Regions from separate parts of the Peribacillus sp. NPDC097895 genome, predicted to be linked through region 1. Evidence: predicted binding sites of a transcription regulator. Region 1 holds the regulator's gene; each other region holds the start of a gene.
The links. Region 1 encodes LexA, which represses DNA repair genes until DNA is damaged. Its sites were predicted from a motif close to CGAACATATGTTCG; they were not measured.

Region 1 (6,799 bases):
GCCCCAGGTAATATAACCATATATACAGCCTCAAAAGATGTTGAGGTTGAATTAATTTCTCCATCCAATAAAAGGCATTCGCCTTCGGTAAAGGTCCACTCTGCAAAATATGAAGCTTCCTTTTTTAATGGTGCAACCATCCAAACATTTAATGGAAACAACCTTGAGATTGGGGACTGGAGAGTGCGAATGAAGACTAAGTCACCAACTGACGCCTACCTGTTAACAGCACAATTTAACGAAACGAATCCCATTACATTAAGCATGTCTGGAAAGGTTAAGCAAAAGGATGCGAAATTTTTAATAAAGAATCCTATCAATAATAAAAAAGGGCCAATCAGCACCACTTTTATGGTTCATTTGTTAGATGAATCCGGGAATGAAATTAATGAAAAAAGCTCAATACAAGTAATGGACAAAGAAAATTTTTCAGGTACCCTTCCAGATGTACCTAAATCGGGTGTTTATAATGTAACGATTGATGTCATGGAAAGAAGTGTCAGTGGTGCTGAAAGGACCCGTACGCTGATTCGTTCTGTTTATATTGAAAAATAGTAAGAAGATGCCTTCTTTTTATTGAAGGCATCTCGGACCGCCCGCAGAAAGCGAGTGCCTGGAGGGGAAATCAGCGGTCAAATTCTCCCCACCAAAAAACTGTAGGCAAAATCCATTATTATCGAATATGTAGACAAAAGGAGTTCTATCTACCTGTTAAAACAAAGTTGATTGGAACGGAAGGTCCGAGACTCCCGCTTAGGGATACGCGTCCAAGGGAGACCCCGCAGGCACAAAGAGCGCCGAAAGCGAGTGCCAGAGATTAAATCTACGTTAAAATTTACAAACCTAAAAAACTGTAGACAAACTCAATTATTAATTAGTTTGTCTACAGTCGAAGAAATAAATCAAAATCGTGAAAACAGTGGAAAGAAGCCTTTACCACCAGAAATTCATCAAGATAGAAACCAAGGAGCTTAAAGAGATTTCAACGGAGCTTGAGAGGTTACTATTTGAAAGATGAACCAACAAAAAAGTTTGCCTATTCGTTTCTTACAGCAGCATACCGCAATATAAATTGCGTGTGGTCGATGGTATAGATACGATGTAGTAGCCTGTTATTTAATAGATGAATGAATTTCATCTCCGGCCATACACTAGATAGCTAATCTGTCTTTTCATTAGATGATCTATAGGACAAAATGCCAGTTTTGAGCGCAGCGTAATTGCCTATACTTGCATAGCCATAAAACCAGCCCATAAAAATTCCTGCAACCAAATGATTTCTATGGCTGATGAAAATGGAAATGAACAAGCCAAGAACTAATGCGATGGTAGGGATGAATTTTTTAGGAGTATGAAACAAAACCTTAATCAGTTGAGTAAGTATTATTATGGTAGGAATGGCTATCACTGCATCCCAAAAATTTGTATGGATGGTCGGGAAGTCCATAATTTCACCACCTTAAATTGGAAGATGTACAAAATTAACTTTCACCATTTATATAGGATTTATACCACAGTAATTTTTACGATAGAAGCCATTTAACAAAGAAAGGTAATCCGAGCAGTTTTAAAGATTTTCAACGGTCAACTTATAAAGCCATCAATCCAAGTAAAGTAATGGATTTGATGGCTTTTTCTGCGTTGGAGGACAAAATGGTTTAGGTGTCAACGGTACGCCAGTTTAACGATTCAGAATCGTTGAGGATAATCATATCGTCAAGATTCAGTCTCTGCGCATGCCGAAGCATTGGATTTTATGGAAGTACAGTTTTTTTAGCTTGATCACATGAACTTTATCTGGGTGCGTGAATTTATTCCTCTTTTTTAAAATTTAACTATAGGTTGCATTTACATAGGCTTCCACGCACCGAATGGCAATTGTTTACTTTCCTATTAGCAATAAAAGAAAAAAGGAAAATTGAAATAATCCTATTAAAATTCCCTTCTATTAAATAAAAGTAATCAAAACCTAGTCTTCCATATGCATAATGAGAGAGTTTGGGACATAAATTAAAACAAACAAAAAAAGCGCCTTTAGCGCTTTTAGTGTATTTGTCTATATAAGCCTATTACTTTTCCAAGTATCGAAACATCTCTTAAAATAATGGGTTCCATATTTGAGTTCTCAGGCTGAAGCCTTATGTAATCCGGTTCCTTAAAGAATCGTTTTACAGTGGCTTCATCATCTTCAGTCATAGCCACGACGATATCTCCGTTATTGGCACTGCTTTGTTGTTTCACGATGACATAATCCCCATCATGAATTCCTGCCTCGATCATACTCTCTCCCATGATTTCGAGCATGAATACATGGTCATCATGTGGAACCATGCTTTCGGGAAGCGGGAAGTATTCTTCTATGTTCTCAATGGCCGTAATCGGCATGCCTGCTGTTACTTTTCCAAGTAAAGGCACGTTCACAACATTCGTTTTCGGTATACTGTTGGCTTCTTCTAAATTCAGGATTTCAATGGCCCTCGGCTTGGTAGGATCACGTCTTATCAGTCCTTTGCTTTCCAGGCGGGATAAATGTCCGTGAACTGTTGAACTTGATGCAAGTCCCACTGCTTCGCCAATCTCCCTTACGGAAGGCGGATACCCTTTTTGGCGAACTTCTTCTTTAATGAAATCAAGAATATCTTGCTGCCGTTTTGATAGTTTAGTCATTTTTGCACCTCTTCTCCAATTTTCTTTGCTTCATTATATCATGGCCCCCATCTCTATACAAACATAAGTTCGAATTTTGTTGTTGACTGAAACAAACGTTCGTATTATAATTCGGATATAACATACGAACGAACATTCGCTTTGGAGGGATATTTATGAAAAATTTATACAAAAACTATATTTATACGATTCTATTAGCGGGATCTGTATTCATCTTTTCAATTTTATTCTCTTGTACATTAGACAACGATCAAAAAAAGGATTTCCTTTCTATAGAAGTAAGCGAAGGCGACACCTTATGGGGAATTGCCGAAGAATATGAAGAAGCTAATTTGACAAAAAAAGAATTCATTGGTTGGATAGAAGAGCATAATGGGGTCAGGGCGGATTCAATTAAACCTGGTCAAGTCATTGTCATACCTGTTAAAGGGGAAGAACTTGTTCAGAATTTGGCAAGCGAGCAGTAAGTAGCGAAGGTAGGGTATTATGAAGGCAGTAATCTATTGCAGGGTTAGCACAGAAAAAGAGTCACAGGAAACATCATTGGCAAGGCAGGAAGATGAATTGGTCAAATTGGCAGAGAAGCTGGATGTAGAAGTTGTTTCCATAATAAAAGAACAGGCTAGCGGTTATGAGTTAAACCGTGATGGCATTTTTGACATGCTTGAACTTTTTAAAACCAAAGAAGCTGAAGTTCTATTAATCCAAGACGAAACAAGGCTGGGGAGAGGGAATGCGAAAATTGCCCTTTTCCATGTCATTCTTAAAGAAGGCGTGAAAATTTATACGCTTTCACACGATGGGGAACTGGAGTTATCGGATTCAGATGCCATGGTCATCCAGATAGTCGGTATTGTCGAAGAATATCAAAGGAAATTACATAATTTGAAAATAAAACGCGGTATGTTAAGAGCCGTTGAAAAAGGATACCGCCCTCAAAAAAATCTTCATAATCAGAGGAATTCTACCGGAAGGGAACGTAAGGAGATTCCTATTGAAGAAATTATTAAACTTCGGGCTAATGGATTGACGTTTGCAGAAATCGCAGCCACTTTAAGGGGCTTTGGCTACCATGTATCTAAAGCCACTGTAAACCGACGCTTTCTTGAACATCAACAAAATACACAGGAAAGTCAATCATAGAACTTGTAATTTCGCTTTTTTTTTAATACCATGACAATATCCGCAGATTACGAAGGAGCGAAATTATGCTATCACAAGAAAAATTAGCCCGTATTAATGAACTTTCTAAAAAAGCAAAGGAAGAAGGATTAACGGAAGTTGAGGCGAAAGAGCAAACACAATTAAGAAGTGAGTATTTGGAAACATTTAGACGGTCCATGTCCAATACCTTGGAGCATGTAAAAGTTGTCGATCCAGAAGGTAATGATGTCACTCCTCAAAAGATAAAAGATATAAAAGAAAAAAGAAACTTACATTAATGCTTGGAATTTTCTGATGGTACACTCCATTGGAAGATTCTTTTTGCTTTATGATTAATAACAGATAGCATTCATGTATGTATTCGCCCATTTAGTTTAATCTAAATAGGGGACTTCCAAAATTTTTAAAAATTGAAGTATTGAGGTAGTAAATAGTGATTTTAGTTGTGATATTGTGCAGGTCACTATAATATAAAGAGGTACATTACAGGAAGGGATGTTTTACAATATGTTAGATAAATTAGATGCACTTTCCATCAATACGATTCGTACATTATCGATTGATGCAATTGAAAAGGCTAATTCAGGTCATCCAGGTATGCCAATGGGTGCAGCGCCAATGGCGTATAAACTATGGACTGATTACATGAATCATAACCCCAAAAATCCAGATTGGTTTAATAGAGATCGCTTTGTTCTTTCAGCTGGTCATGGATCTATGCTGTTATACAGCCTTCTTCATTTATCAGGATATGGCTTATCTATCGATGATTTGAAAAGCTTCCGCCAATGGGGCAGCAAAACTCCAGGTCATCCTGAATACGGACATACTGCTGGTGTAGATGCAACGACAGGACCGCTTGGACAAGGGATTGCAATGGCAGTGGGTATGGCAATGGCAGAACGCCACTTGGCTGAAAGCTATAACCGTGATTCATATAATGTAGTCGATCACTTTACATATAGCATTTGTGGAGATGGAGATTTAATGGAAGGCGTTTCTGCAGAAGCCGCTTCATTAGCCGGACATCTTCAACTTGGAAGACTTGTTGTTTTATATGATTCTAATGACATTTCCCTTGATGGCGACTTAAGCCAATCATTTAGTGAAAGCGTGGCAGACCGGTTCAAATCTTATGGCTGGCAATATGTCCGTGTTGAGGATGGGAATGATCTTCAGGAGATTGCTAAAGCGATTGAAGAAGCGAAATCTGATGATGCACGCCCAACATTAATAGAAGTGAAAACCGTTATTGGTTACGGTTCACCAAACCGTTCAGGTAAATCTGCTGTACACGGCGCTCCGCTTGGTGCAGATGAGATGAAGCTGACTAAGGAAGCATATAAATGGACATTCGAAGAGGATTTCTACGTTCCTGAAGAAGTGTATTCACACTTCAGTGAGGCTTGTGTAGATGCAGGCGCTCAAAAAGAAGAAGCTTGGAATGAATTGTTCAAAAATTATAAAGAAGCACATCCTGAATTAGCTGAACAATTGGAGTTGGCAATCAAAGGTGAAATGCCTGCTGAATGGGATCAGGATATTCCGGTCTATGAAGAAGGTAAAACATTAGCTTCCCGTGCTTCAAGTGGGGAAGTATTAAACGCAATTGCCAAAAGGGTTCCTAGCTTTATCGGTGGTTCAGCAGATTTAGCTGGGTCTAATAATACTGCTATCAAAGGTGAGACAGATCTATTACCAGGCAATTACAGTGGTCGTAACATCTGGTTTGGTGTACGTGAGTTTGCTATGGGGGCGGCTTTGAATGGGATGACCCTTCACGGCGGATTGAAAGTGTACGGGGGAACATTCTTCGTATTCTCTGATTACTTACGTCCTGCCATAAGAATGGCAGCATTGATGGGCTTACCTGTTACTTATGTTTTCACTCATGACAGCATTGCTGTAGGGGAAGACGGACCGACACATGAGCCAATTGAACAATTGGCATCATTACGGGCAATGCCGAACCTGGGCGTTATCCGTCCAGCTGATGGTAATGAAACGGCAGCAGCTTGGAAAGTGGCTATGGAGTCTACAAATAAACCAACTGCCCTTGTACTTACACGTCAAGGATTACCAACAATTAAAGGCACTTCCGAAACTGCTTATGAAGGTGTTTCCAAAGGGGCTTACATCATCTCCGCTTCTAAGAAAGAAGTAGCCGATGCATTACTTCTTGCGACTGGTTCCGAAGTGAACTTGGCTGTAGAAGCACAGAAAGCTTTAGCAAAAGAAGGCATTGAAGTTTCGGTAATCAGCATGCCATCATGGGATCGATTTGAAACTCAATCTAAAGAATATAAACAAAGTGTAATTAATCCGGCAGTGAAAAAACGTCTAGCCATCGAAGTGGCTTCACCGTTTGGCTGGGATCGTTATGCAGGTGATGAGGGTGAAATTTTGGCCATCAATCATTTTGGAGCCTCTGCACCAGGCGGTAAGATCATGCAAGAGTTTGGTTTCACTGTAGAAAATGTAGTTGCTCGTGTTAAAGAAATGCTTAAATAAAAGTAAGGGAACTGACACCAACTGGTTTGGTGTCAGTTTTTTTATCGAAATTTCTTCATGTGTGTTGAAAGTGCACCTATTCTACGGAAATTCTTCCATTCGACAAAAAAAGAAGAAAATTTCTCCAGCAAACAACATATCTTGTTGGTTTGTCAATATATAATGAGAATAATTAATTTTCGTTTAAATGTGTCATTTATAGGGGAAAGTCATTATGGATAGAAAATAATGGAAGGGTCCTGGTGTTAAGTTGTTCTGGTTACCAAAATAGGAAAGCTAGGAGGCATTGGCTGATGAGAACCTATCAAATTTTTTTAATCGAAGATGAATTTGCCCATCATTATTATGGAAGAGAAAAGCTATTTTTCAATTTGTTTTTGGAGCATATTCAAGCAAGGGGCCGATTGAAGAGTATTTTGCAAAAACAAATCGAATTTGTCACCAAGACAGTCCCCAT
Region 2 (6,799 bases), on a different contig from region 1:
TGGTGGATGGTACACATGATTTTTTTATGACATGTATAATTTCCTCGGTTCCTTCACAAAATATATATGTACTATTTTGAAGGAAAGGGTGACCATTCATGTCTGTACTAGACAATTGGGATCAATGGAAAAATTTCTTAGGCGACAGATTAAATCAAGGTGAACAACAAGGTTTATCAGAAGGTGCTGTTACCAACTTGGCTTTTGAAATCGGCGATTACCTTGCTAAGCAGGTTGAGCCCCAGAATGATCAAGAGAAAGTTCTTGCTGATCTTTGGTCGGTCGCAAGCGATGAAGAAAAACATGCAATGGCAAGCGTTATGGTCAAGTTAGTCGAGAACAATGGAACAAAGTAAACTATCAAGCCAAAGGCCCTGTTATTAATTAACAGGGCCTTTGGCTTGAAGTTGACCACTATTTATCCTCTTCGATAAAAATGAAGACTTTTATAGGGTTTTTCCTTTTAACTTAACAGGAAATGCTATATTATAGAATCTAGACAATAATAATTAATGGGTACAGACCTTGAAAATAACGATGGATAAGTTTTGCCCGAATGGGTAAAAGCTTTTAGGCTTAAGGAGTGTTATCGTGGAGAATAAAGAATGGTATTTTGAATATGAAATTCAAGTCAACCGCCCAGGTTTATTAGGGGATATTTCATCCCTGCTTGGTATGCTGTCGATCAATATCATCACTATTAACGGGGTTGATCAAGGCAGGCGTGGCTTACTTTTGTTGGCGAAAGATAGCCGTAATATAGAAAGATTCGAATCAATCCTCCATACGATGGATACGATAAAGGTCATTAAGCTTAGGGAACCTAAATTGCGTGATCGTCTTGCTGTCAGGCATGGACGTTATATTCAGCGCGATGCTGATGAGAAAAACACCTTTAGGTTTGTCCGTGATGAACTTGGTTTGCTTGTCGATTTCCTAGCCGAGCTGTTTAAACAGGAAGGTCATAAATTAATCGGCATCCGAGGCATGCCACGTGTAGGGAAAACGGAATCTATCGTAGCCTCGAGTGTATGTGCTAATAAAAGATGGTTGTTTGTGTCATCGACCCTTTTAAAGCAGACTATCCGCAGTCAGCTTATTGAGGATGAATATAACAATGATAATTTGTTCATTTTAGATGGAATTGTTTCGACCCGCCGTGCAAATGAGCGACACTGGCAGTTGATTCGCGAAATCATGAGGCTTGATGCGGTCAAAGTCATCGAGCATCCGGATGTTTTTGTCCAAAATACCGAGTATACTCTCGAAGACTTTGATTATATTATTGAATTGCGAAACAATCCAGAAGAAGAAATAACATATGAAGTTGTCGACCAAAAAGACCAGTTTTCTGGATCTGATTTTGGTTCCTTTGACTTTTAAAATGGCAGGTGTTTTATTTGACTGAGTTAGGTAATCGATTAAAGGAAGCTAGGGAAGCAAAAGGCCTTAGCCTCGAAGACTTACAGGAATTAACGAAGATTCAAAAGCGCTACCTCATTGGCATTGAAGAGGGAAATTACAGTATGATGCCTGGAAAGTTCTATGTACGGGCTTTCATAAAGCAATATTGTGAAGCGGTCGGGCTGGATTCCGAAGAGATTTTTGAACAATATAAGAGTGAAGTGCCTTCAGTCTATAGTGAGGAATTGCCTGAACAACTTTCAAGGGTCCAATCCCGGAAAACGATTCCGGCTGGGGACTCCAAGGTTGTAGAAATGTTGCCTAAAATCCTAGTTTCGGTTTTAGTTATTGGTGTTGCTATATTAATTTGGGTGTTAGTATCCAATTATATGAGCAAGCCAGATAGTGCTGATAAAAAGAGTGAAAAACAGGGTGAAGTGGTCGGATACAACAAAAGTGATGAATTAAACAAAAAGGAACAAGAGAAAGCGGATAAAAAGCAAGAGGTAGAAAAAGAAGATACATCTGACAAGAAAGATGATGCAGATGACGCTGTAGACGAAAAGACCAAGCAAAAACTTACCGTTATCAGTACAAACGGTAAAAATAGTACGTATGAATTGAAAAATACGGATACCTTTAAGTTAAAAGTGACTTCCAATGGCTCACCATGGGTTGGTATTAAAAATGGTGAAGGTAAATTACTATTCCAAGGGACTATCAAAAAGAACGATAGCGAGGAAATTGATTTCACCAATGAAAAAGAAGCTGTCATTAATGTAGGCAGAGCGTATGAAACGGATATTTTTGTGAATGATGAGAAGCTGGAGTATTCCATTTCACCGACTGAAGTGAATACGCAATTGGTTACGATACAATTTACGAAAGCCGAATAGTCATCTTATAGATGACTATTTTTTCTCTATATTAATGCGGGATTGGTTTATCCCGGCATATAAGATTGGGTTTTGAGTTAAATTATACATATAAGCATGTGGTGGCCTTACGCCATAATTATTTTAGATCTATAACGCTTTGCCAAACGGCCGGCGTAAATTTTGGAGGTAAAAGTTTTGAATCTGCCTAATAAGATTACAGTAGCAAGAATCTGTTTAATACCAGTTTTTTTAATCATCATGCTCGCACCTTTTTCATGGGGTACACTTACTTGGGGAGAATACAGCTTGCCAGTTGCGCACTTAGCTGGAGCGATCCTCTTCATTATCGCTTCTACTACGGATTGGATCGATGGCCATTTTGCCAGAAAATACAATTTAATTACGGATTTAGGGAAATTTTTAGACCCATTGGCTGATAAACTTCTGGTTTCAGCTGCCCTAATTGTTTTGGTTGACCTAGATTTAATGTACGGTCAGTCGTGGATTGCCATCGTGATCATAAGTCGTGAATTTGCCGTTACCGGATTACGTTTAGTACTAGCGGGTACAGGGGAAGTGGTTGCAGCTAACCAGCTTGGTAAAATTAAAACATGGGCGCAAATTGTTGCTATTTCGGCATTATTGCTGCATAACCTTCCATTCGCCCTCATTTCACTTCCGTTTGCTAATATCACATTATGGATTGCATTAATCTTTACAATCTGGTCAGGTTTGGATTATTTTATAAAAAACAGAGAAGTATTTGTTAATTCAAAGTAAAACGAATGGTGGTTTTGAAAAGATGGATGCAGAAATCATTGCAGTGGGCTCTGAGCTTCTTTTAGGACAAATTAATAACACTAATGGAAGATTCCTATCACAACAATTCGCGGAAATGGGTATCAATGTTTTTTACCATACTGTGGTAGGGGATAATGACCGTCGTTTACAACAAGCTATAGAAATCGCTGAATCAAGGGCGAACTTGATTGTCTTTACCGGTGGACTTGGTCCTACCAAAGATGATTTAACGAAGGAAACGATTGCTCGCCATATAGGGAAAAAGCTCGTTTTTAATGACGAAGCTTTGCAATCCATTGAAGCTTACTTTCAAAAACGGGAACGGCCGATGACGGAAAACAACAAAAAACAGGCGCTTGTTCTGGAAGGCTGTGAAGTGTTGGCAAACGATCATGGGATGGCCCCGGGAATGGTCTTATCCAAATCTGGGATTACATACATGCTTCTCCCAGGTCCCCCGAGTGAAATGGAACCGATGTTTTTAAGTTATGGGTATGAAGCGATCATGAATAAACTGGACAAGCATGAACGGATCGATTCCAAGGTTCTTCGGTTCTACGGGATAGGTGAAGCTGAACTGGAAACGGTGATTGAAGATCTTCTTGTCAATCAAACCAATCCGACAATTGCTCCCCTTGCTTCCGAAGGGGAAGTGACGTTAAGGATTACCGCTAAAGACTCATCTAAAGAAAAATGCGAAGAGCTTATTTTAGAAGCGGAAAAAGAAATTCTTAGCCGGGTCGGAAAGTTCTATTATGGAAGTGATAATACTTCGCTCATAAAGGAGCTTGTAAAAGAATTAACGGTCCGCAAGCTTTCGATTGCGGCAGCGGAGAGCTTGACCGGAGGGATGTTCCAAGAGCAGCTGACAACCATCCCGGGCGCCGGTAAAGTCTTCAAAGGTGGTATTGTCAGTTATTCGAATGATGCCAAGTCGAATGCTCTAGACGTCAGCGAGGGTACCATCTCTGAGCATGGTGTGGTCAGCGGTGAGTGTGCTATGGAAATGGCCTCTAATGTCCGGAAAAAGCTCGATGCGGATGTAGGCATCAGCTTTACAGGTGTCGCAGGGCCAGATGAACAAGAAGGCAAACCTGTCGGTACAGTATTTATTGGTATTTCATATCGGGATGGGAACACTCATTTCAAGGAGCTTAATCTTTCCGGAAGCAGGGCGCAGAACCGGATTCGAAGTGTGAAGTACGGCTGTCATTACCTATTAAGGGATTTATAAACGTCGAAGCAGGGCTTTTTAAAGCTCTGTTTTTATTTGTTGGAGAAGTTTGTTTCTGTAAAAAAAGGGGAAAGAAGAAAAAAGTTAATTCCATGAAAATGCTTTTTTAAGTCAGTAATTGAAAGAAAATGAGGGATTCCTTAAGATAAAACGCTATTTTACAAAGAATATCCAGAAGGAAAAAAACGAATGAATGTTCGACTTTTTGCTTGGCAAAATAGTAAAAAGAGTATATAGTAAAGATAGGTTTTGAGACAAGATATAAACATTGATCTCAAATAATTGCTAACGTAAGAACACCTTTAATCGGACAGCCGATTATTTGAATATAGAGGAGGAAATTGAGTGAGTGATCGTCAAGCGGCTTTAGATATGGCGTTAAAACAAATTGAAAAACAATTTGGTAAAGGTTCTATTATGAAACTTGGAGAACAGAGTGATAGAAGGATTTCAACCATTTCAAGCGGTTCTTTAGCATTGGACGTAGCATTGGGAGTGGGCGGATATCCAAGAGGCCGGGTCATTGAGATATATGGACCTGAAAGCTCCGGTAAAACGACTGTTGCATTACATGCCATTGCAGAAGTACAAAAGACTGGTGGTACGGCTGCATTCATTGATGCAGAGCATGCTTTAGATCCAGCATATTCAGAAAAACTTGGTGTGAATATCGATGAGTTATTGCTTTCACAGCCTGATACAGGTGAACAAGCCCTGGAAATCGCTGAAGCATTAGTGCGTAGCGGAGCGGTAGATATCATTGTCATTGACTCAGTGGCAGCCCTTGTTCCTAAAGCTGAAATCGAAGGAGAAATGGGAGATTCCCATATGGGTCTTCAAGCCCGGATGATGTCTCAGGCACTTAGAAAACTGTCGGGTGCCATTAATAAATCAAATACCATTGCCATTTTCATTAACCAGGTCCGTGAAAAAATCGGTGTTATGTTTGGAAATCCAGAAACCACTCCAGGAGGCCGGGCTTTGAAGTTCTATTCAACTGTTCGTCTGGAAGTGCGTCGTGCGGAACAATTAAAACAAGGTAATGAAATCGTCGGTAATAAAACGAAAATCAAAGTTGTAAAAAACAAGGTTGCTCCCCCATTCCGTCAAGCAGAAGTTGATATCATGTATGGTCAAGGGATTTCCCAGGAAGGTGAAATCATCGATATGGGTGCAGATTTGGATATCGTCCTTAAAAGCGGCTCGTGGTACTCTTACAATGAAGAGCGTGTCGGACAAGGACGGGAAAATGCGAAGATGTTCTTGAAAGAAAACCAGGATATCGCCCAGGAGATTTCTCAGAAAATCAGAGATCACTATAATCTTGATGGAGAGCATGAATTACCACCAGAAGAAACAGAAGAGGAACATTTTGAATTGCTTGATTAACAGAAGGAAAAGGCCTAAGCTTGTTCGCTTAGGCCTCTTTCTATATATTGTGAATTAGAGAGAAATTGAAAAAGTGCGCAATTTTCAGCGAATTAAATGGTTGGGTAATACAGATTTACAGTCTACTTCCATAATGAATGTTGCACGTAATGTCGGTTGGTATTAAGAAAACTTGAATAATCATTGATACATAAGGGACAAACGCTTGACAATAAAAATTCTCAACTATACAATTAATATGTATATTTTACAATTTTTCAAACTAAAATTTTGAAAATTAAGTGCTGTATATTGAATTTATGTGCAATGTACTTGCCGACAGTTCAACATTTTATGTAAAAAGTTCATAGCAAGGGGAGGTGAAACGATGGAACCCATGACAATCATCTTCACTTTGCTTGGCCTAATCGTCGGTGCAGTTGTTGGTTATTTTATTCACAAATCAAAGTTTGAGAGTAAAATAACAGGGGCAAAGGGCTCTGCAGAACAAATCCTTGAGGATGCAAAACGTGAAGCGGATGCTCTTAAGAAAGAGGCCTTGTTGGAAGCAAAAGATGAAATTCATAAAATTCGTTCTGATTCTGATCGGGAATCCCGTGAAAGAAGGAACGAATTACAAAAACAAGAAAATCGGTTATTGCAAAGAGAAGAGAATTTGGACCGTAAGGATGAAACGTTAGACAAACGTGAAAGCCTTTTGGAGAAAAAAGAAGATTCTCTAAACCAAAGACAACAGCATATTGAAGTGATGGAAAGCAAAGTGGACGAGACGGTTCGTAAGCAGCAAACAGAGCTTGAACGTGTTTCCGGTTTAACTCGTGAAGAAGCTAAAGCAATCATTATAGACCGAATGGAAAACGAACTGGCTCATGATGTAGCGCTTATGATTAAAGAAAGTGATACCCGTGCCAAAGAAGAAGCTGATAAAAAAGCAAAAGAAATTCTTTCTCTTGCCATTCAGCGTTGTGCGGCTGATCATGTTGCAGAAACCACCGTTTCTGTAGTAAATCTTCCAAATGATGAAATGAAAGGACGGATAATCGGACGTGAAGGACGAAATATCCGGACATTAGAAACGCTAACAGGTATTGAC
Region 3 (6,799 bases), on a different contig from region 1:
CATGAATGTAGAAGATAGCCAACTGGACTTGGCAAGGGCCAAAAATCGCCTAAATAATGACCTTGGTGAGGTAGCTATTCTCTATAACTGCTTCAAACCAATAAAAAATCAAAAAGGTTTCGGAATGAGACCAATCCGAAACCTTTTTGTCTACAAACTGAACACTTGTGCTCCCCAAGCGTTTTTTCTTTTCGCTAAAACTTCTGTAATGTTTTCAATAGTTGGAGCAGTGAGGCTTTCAAATCCTCGACCACCTTCTTATCCTCACCCGACATAGCTGAAATGCGATCGGGAATGAAACAAGCCTCTTCCTGTAAACCCATTCCTTTTTCCGTCAGCTGAATCATGACGGACCGTTCATCTTGAGTGGAACGTTCACGAACAATCAGACCATTCTGTTCCATTCGTTTTAACATGGGGGTAAGCGTTCCTGAGTCCAGGGCAAGTAATTCCCCTATTTTTTTGACTGTAAGTGTATCCTGCTCCCATAGTAGAAGGAGAACGAGGTACTGTGGATATGTCACTTCGAGTTTATCAAGCAGCGGTTTATATTTTTTCGTCATTTCCCTTGAACTTGCATAAAGCAGGAAACATAATTGGTCTTCCAGTACATTTTCTATTTTACTTTGCATCAAATCACCAGCTAGTAGTAGTCCATCCGATATGAATGCATATCGAACTTACCTCTAATATAATCGTTATCATTTATAAAATAAAGGAATAGTCTGCTTTTCTAAAGAATGGTTCTTCTTATCGATGAAACAAGTCCAAAAAGGGAGACAGCCCTCTTTCTTAGACCGCTCCTTTTTTTCTTTATTTTATTTATAGTTCTTCCAGTTCAGATTGCTTTCACCCAATAGCTCTTCGAATGATTTGTTTTTCTCACGCTGTTTTCTTTCTGCACGTTTTTTTTCTTCTTCCGCTGCCTTCTTCTCCACTTCAGCCTCATTCAATTCTTTTTGTTTTTGACGAAGCTGGGACATGATATCTTGATTGAGCATATCACCAAGTTTCAATGATGATGAATCTTTATCTTGGTTTTTACTTTGATTTTGATTGCGCGGCTGTTTCTTTTTCATCCTTAAAACCTCCTAGCCAGTATAATGAAATCATTATATCACGATTGCCGTTTTTCTCGTTAGGTTTTCAAAACAGTGTTTTCCCATTTCCCTCATGGTAAAATAAAGAAAATCAACCAAGGAGGAGCATTCATGAAAAAATGGTGGCTTGCAATAGCTGGAATTCTAACCTATATCATCGGCGTCGGCATTTATTTTTCCAATCGGATCATGTACATGAAAAAGAAGGAAGATGATTTTATCCAAAATCGTGAAATCCTGGCTAAACGCCTGATTAGGGAGGATTTCGATAATCTGCCTAAAACGGAAATCTGGATACCTTCACCCTCCGGATATTCTTTGAAATGTTTATTTATCGAACCGTATGAAACCAATAAGTGGGTGGTCATTTCTCATGGTGTGACGGAGAACAAAGTCAATTCGATTAAGTACATGAATATTTTTCTTAAGCGGGGCTTCAATGCCATCATTTATGACCACCGCCGTCATGGGGATTCTGGTGGCAAGACGAGCAGTTATGGACATTATGAAAAATTCGACCTAAAGGCCGTTATCGATGAATTGAAAAGACGTAAAGGTTCCGATCTTCACATTGGCATTCATGGGGAATCCATGGGGGCCGTAACCCTTCTTTTATATGCCGGAATGCTTGAAGATGGCGCTGATTTTTACATTGCCGACTGTCCATTTTCAAATTTCGAGGATCAGATCAAACACCAGCTCAAGCTTGAAATCCCCATTCCCACTTGGACCGTTTTGCCGCTTGGGCGTACGTTCATCAAATTCCGTGACGGATATTGGACAAATGAAGTGTCCCCGATCAATTATATGAAAAACATCCGAAACCCCGTGCTTTTCATCCATAGTGAAAATGACAGCTTCATCCCCGCTTCCATGACGATGGAATTATATGCAGCAAAAGAGGGCCCAAAGCAGCTGTATATTGCTAAACAAGGGGCCCACGCTCAATCCTATAATGAAAATCCACAAGAATATGAAAATCAAATCGATCAGTTTCTCAAACTTGTCTGAGAAGGAAAAGAGAGGGTATCCAAGATTCCCTCTTTGTTGTGTTAGATTTTATTAAAATAGCTCATCCTCGGATTTAAGATTTGATTCGGGCTTTTTAACTGAAAGCTGTTCGCTTCCGGCACAAAGTCTATTTTCATGACTTCATCCAGAAAAATCATTTTTGATGTTTCTACGTATAGAGGGAGTCCGTTCGTTTCCGCTTTTTCGGTACCTTCTTCAAGTTCGTTGACCAGCCATAGCGCCGTCACGCCACTTACAACGCAGCCACAGCCATCCGTATCATATTTCAACTGTAAATATCCTTTTTGCCCCTGTATCTTACTGGCTATTTTCTCTGCCGCTCTTTCCGTCCATTCAATATACATGATTACATGCCTCCCGAAGTCTTTGCATTTCCTCATTATAAACGATAAAAACGTTTCTGTTAACGAAACTGCCTGCTTCCTTTTCCTTCGCTAACTGTGCTAACAAGTGCGGATTCTCTATGCCCCGATGATTTCCTTTCATTATGAAAGAGGACGGAAATTGTTTCGAAAATGAAAGGGCGGCTCTCGGGAACCCTTCGCTCCATTATTCCATTATCCTTACATCCGCTATATCAGAAAGCCTGATATAATGAGCCTGCTGAAAACGATCGATGACATGAAGCTTTTGGGTGAGCTCATTATAATAATGAATCCTGCCAATTAACAGCTGATACCGGTTTCCTTCATAATGAGCAATCGTGACATCCTTTCTTTCCTCCATCGCTTCCCCCATCACCACATTCATTTCTTCCAATTGCTGCTCATCCACGATGCGCTTCGCTTCATGGCCATCCTCCACCACCCAATCCCGCAGCATTTTCACATGCTCCGGCAACATCATCGATGTCCATTTGATACGGCCGCGATCACGAATCATTCTTTTCCCTCCCTTCAAATTCAGCCTTACGCCTTATGCCCGCCAAGCAGCCTGCTTCGGTAAACAGCTGTGCCTGCTTCGGTATACGAAACTGCACGCAATAACGATTTGGATCCATATTTATGGCGAATTCGATCAACCGTGTAACTCAACTCCCGCTTCTTCCAGCGCGAAGCATCAAATAAAGTCAGCTGCATCTCGTTATCATCCACAATATTCGAGAGCCTGACCTCTATGCTCCGAACCGTTTTTTGCTTATAGTTCTCATGAAAAAGCTCCAGGCAAACTTTATATAACTCCATCGTAATGTTGGTCGGTTCGCTAATCGAACGCGAACGATGGAAACCTCCGCCAAACTCATCCTTGCTGTAACCAATACTTAAACTGACCGTCCTTCCTGCCTTGCGGTGGGTGCGTGCCCTTCTTCCAACTTCCTCGCAAATTTCCAGCATGACCTGCTTTACCTCATGCTCCTCCTTATAATCCCGCAGCAGAATCTGACTTTTGCCAAAGCTGACCTGTCCTTCGATGATCACTGCCCCCATGTCCGATAAATCTATTCCCCACGCATGATGGTAAAGCTGATTGCCCATAATTCCAAACTTCGCTTCAAGTAATTCAAGATCATAATTGGCAAGCTGCCCAACCGTAAATATTCCCATTCCATGAAGGGTTTTTTCTACGCGCCTGCCGATTCCCCACATTTCACGAAGTGGGGAAATCGGCCATAATTTGCTTGGCACATCCTCATACTTCCATTCGGCAATCCCTACATGTTTGGCTTCCAAATCAAGACAAAGTTTTGCCATAAGCATGTTCGGACCAATTCCAATGGCACAGGGAAGCTGTAATTCCCGTTCGATTTCATCTTTTATCTTTTCAGCTATCATCCGGGCATCTCCCCATAAAGAAGCGGCACCATCGACTTTCACAAAACTTTCGTCCACACTGTATACGTGAATCGCTTCTTTAGGCACATAACGGTTAAACAAACGGGTGATTTCCGTCGCGACCCTTAAATAGGTCGCCATTTTGGGTTCAACGACGACAATTCTTGGATCATTCGGAATCTCGAACATCCGCGAACCTGTCTTGATGCCAAACTCCTTCTTCATCTTTGGAGAAGCCGCAAGCACAATGCTCCCTGTCCTCTTCAAATCACCAACCACCGCCAAATAACAATCAAGTGGGTTCAAACCAAGCATGACCGCTGAACAGCTTGCATAAAAACTTTTCATATCGATACACATAATTGATTGTTTCGGCATCGTCCCATAATCCATCATTTTTTCACCCTAACAAGAATATATGTTCGCTTTTATTATATTCATAACTTTAACCGAATATACGTTCTTATTCAATGGAAGTTTTCATACAAATTTCTACTTTTTAATGGAATTTCCTCGAAAAATATAATGCAGCCTAATAATAGATAAAATACCAAAATTACCCTCAATATCCATATAGTTTTTTTGAAATAGATAAATTCGTAACTTGAATAATTTTAATCATGCCCAAATACTTAGTTTTATTAAATTTTTTTATCCATTTCAACAGACTTTCGTCTATATTATCTTAAGTCTTACTACTCATTTTTTGTAATGAAATTGTAATCAAAATTATGTCTAATTGTCATAATGGTATTGTAGGATAATATTGTTAAGAATAATAGAGAGATAGATAGAGAGGAAATGAAAATTATGAAGAAATGGATCGCTTCAGCTGCTGTTGCATCTGCCATGATGCTAACCCCCCTGCAAGCCTTTGCAAATATCGGAGATCAAACCCTCAAACCCGGAATGACACATAGCGATGTCAAACAACTACAACAACTTTTAAAAACCAAAGGTTATTTCACATATTCAGGTTCACTGACTACATATTACGGCACTTATTCTGTATCCGCAGTAAAAAAATTCCAGAAAGCTAAAGGATTAACCGCCGACGGAATTGCCGGCCGAGGCACATTTAATGCGCTTGGTGTTTATAAGGTCAATAATACCAGCTTGATCAGTTATGCAAAAACCTTAATCGGCAAACCCTACAAATGGGGCGGGACAACACCAGCTGGATTTGACTGTTCAGGCTTCATTTATTATGTATTCCAGAAATCACAAGGAATTACCTTACCGCGTACAGCATCATTGCTCTATTCCAATACTGGTTTAAAAGTATCTTCACCATCTAAGGGGGATCTTGTATTCTTTGATACTTCTTCCGGAAGAACAGGCGTATCACATGTTGGGATCTATATCGGAAATGGTCAATTCATTAGTTCTACGTCTTCAAAAGGAATAACCATCACTAATATGGATAACTCTTATTGGAAACCGAAATACCTAGGTGCGAAAACTTTATAACATCCAGGACATTCGCTCATTCTTGTAAGCGAATCCCCATAAAATAACCGGACAGAATTCATAAATGATTCAGTCCGGTTTTATTGATTTATTTTATATATAATATTTCATCCGTTAAATCTTCTACAGTCACCATGAAAGATGAATCCAAGTTGGAGCGATTCATCATTTCGATATTATACACATGCTCCGAGGGTAAATGGACGACTTCGAGGACCATGAATCGCTGACTTTCCGCTTTGCTGACATGCTCGATGGCAGCCGTGACCGCCCTTTGTTCAGCTAAGCTCTTTTCGTCCGTCAAAACAAGAATCAACACCGCTTCCGCTTTCCCAGGAAATGATTCCATGACCTCGCCATGGTGCCATGGTTTCACTTTCATCCCGATCTCCAAGTCAGAATAATCGAGGTCCTTCCCATGTTGATCTTGAATATATGTATGGTTGGTCACCTTATAGTACGTCCCTTTAATCAAAATCTTTTTATCGTCAAGATCGGTAATGAAACCATCTTCCCCTTTATCAACGGCCTCATGCATGTTCCAATCAGAGGATTGACAGCCCCCCAAAATAAAGGAAACTAGTATATATATAAAAAGGTTTATTACCATCTTCATGAAAATCCCTCCTAAGAAATAGACGGATTTCCCGATGAAATGGTTACCAATTTATTCAAAGAAGTTCCTTTTTATTTTCACACAAAAGGGGAATGTCATTAGACACTCCCCCTTTTTGACTAGACCATCTTTCGTATTGTTGTGGTATCGAAAGTCTAGCCTATTTTTTAAAAAATGCTTTTTTTCCTAAAGTTTCGGTGATCTTTGGAAACATGTTATACCATTTCCCAGCTAAATCCATCCAGCCAGGGAGATTGATTTCCCTCTTATTGGTCAGCATCGCCGCTACGATTTTAGATGCGACATCCTCAGGCTTAAGCATGAATTTTTCAACATTCTTTAAATATGTTCCTGATTCATCCGCAATGTTAAAGAAATTCGTTTCTATAGGCCCTGGATTGACTGTGGTCACAAAAACATGATCTTCCATCAACTCAAGCCGAAGTGCGTTTGAATAGCCAAGAACTGCAAACTTGGTCGACGAATACAAAGTGGATTTAGGCGTGGCAATTTTACCGGCCTGTGAAGCGATATTGATGATATGACCTGATTTTCTCTGCTTCATATACGGAAGCACTAATTTTGTACAGGCCATCAATCCAATCACGTTGACAGCAAACATTGCCTTTGTTTCGTCCAATTCCGTATCCTGGGCTTCTTTAAACGTGCCGAAACCAGCATTGTTGACCAATACATCCACTTCACCTATTTGGGCATGGATGTCATTAAATACCCTATTCACCTGATCGGTGTCTGCAACATCAAGCTTATATGCATATGCATCAACACCAAATTGGTTGATTAGCTCA

Region 2: the regulator LexA is predicted to act here: its motif matches at 4,504-4,517, upstream of recA (recombinase RecA).
Region 3: the regulator LexA is predicted to act here: its motif matches at 4,316-4,329, upstream of ACQKMH_RS05030 (DNA polymerase thumb domain-containing protein).

What each region holds. Positions count from the first base shown of each region.
Region 1 covers NZ_JBNNSH010000004.1:336,617-343,415, forward strand. The annotation lists gene ACQKMH_RS20685 (esterase/lipase family protein) at 1-555, shown strand, start outside; gene ACQKMH_RS20690 (hypothetical protein) at 1,160-1,447, opposite strand; gene lexA (transcriptional repressor LexA) at 2,044-2,667, opposite strand; gene yneA (cell division suppressor protein YneA) at 2,823-3,134, shown strand; gene ACQKMH_RS20705 (YneB family resolvase-like protein) at 3,154-3,810, shown strand; gene ACQKMH_RS20710 (DUF896 domain-containing protein) at 3,876-4,109, shown strand; gene tkt (transketolase) at 4,339-6,342, shown strand; gene sirA (sporulation inhibitor of replication protein SirA) at 6,636-6,799, shown strand, end outside.
Region 2 covers NZ_JBNNSH010000002.1:28,002-34,800, reverse strand. The annotation lists gene ymfI (elongation factor P 5-aminopentanone reductase) at 1-19, shown strand, start outside; gene ACQKMH_RS11430 (DUF3243 domain-containing protein) at 99-356, shown strand; gene ACQKMH_RS11425 (DUF3388 domain-containing protein) at 592-1,383, shown strand; gene ACQKMH_RS11420 (RodZ domain-containing protein) at 1,392-2,300, shown strand; gene pgsA (CDP-diacylglycerol--glycerol-3-phosphate 3-phosphatidyltransferase) at 2,478-3,062, shown strand; gene ACQKMH_RS11410 (competence/damage-inducible protein A) at 3,085-4,317, shown strand; gene recA (recombinase RecA) at 4,663-5,706, shown strand; gene rny (ribonuclease Y) at 6,074-6,799, shown strand, end outside.
Region 3 covers NZ_JBNNSH010000001.1:1,053,039-1,059,837, reverse strand. The annotation lists gene ACQKMH_RS05055 (MarR family winged helix-turn-helix transcriptional regulator) at 195-632, opposite strand; gene ACQKMH_RS05050 (YqkE family protein) at 819-1,079, opposite strand; gene ACQKMH_RS05045 (alpha/beta hydrolase) at 1,212-2,111, shown strand; gene ACQKMH_RS05040 (iron-sulfur cluster biosynthesis family protein) at 2,153-2,476, opposite strand; gene ACQKMH_RS05035 (YolD-like family protein) at 2,682-3,014, opposite strand; gene ACQKMH_RS05030 (DNA polymerase thumb domain-containing protein) at 3,041-4,300, opposite strand; gene ACQKMH_RS05025 (C40 family peptidase) at 4,715-5,374, shown strand; gene ACQKMH_RS05020 (hypothetical protein) at 5,463-5,990, opposite strand; gene ACQKMH_RS05015 (SDR family NAD(P)-dependent oxidoreductase) at 6,151-6,799, opposite strand, start outside.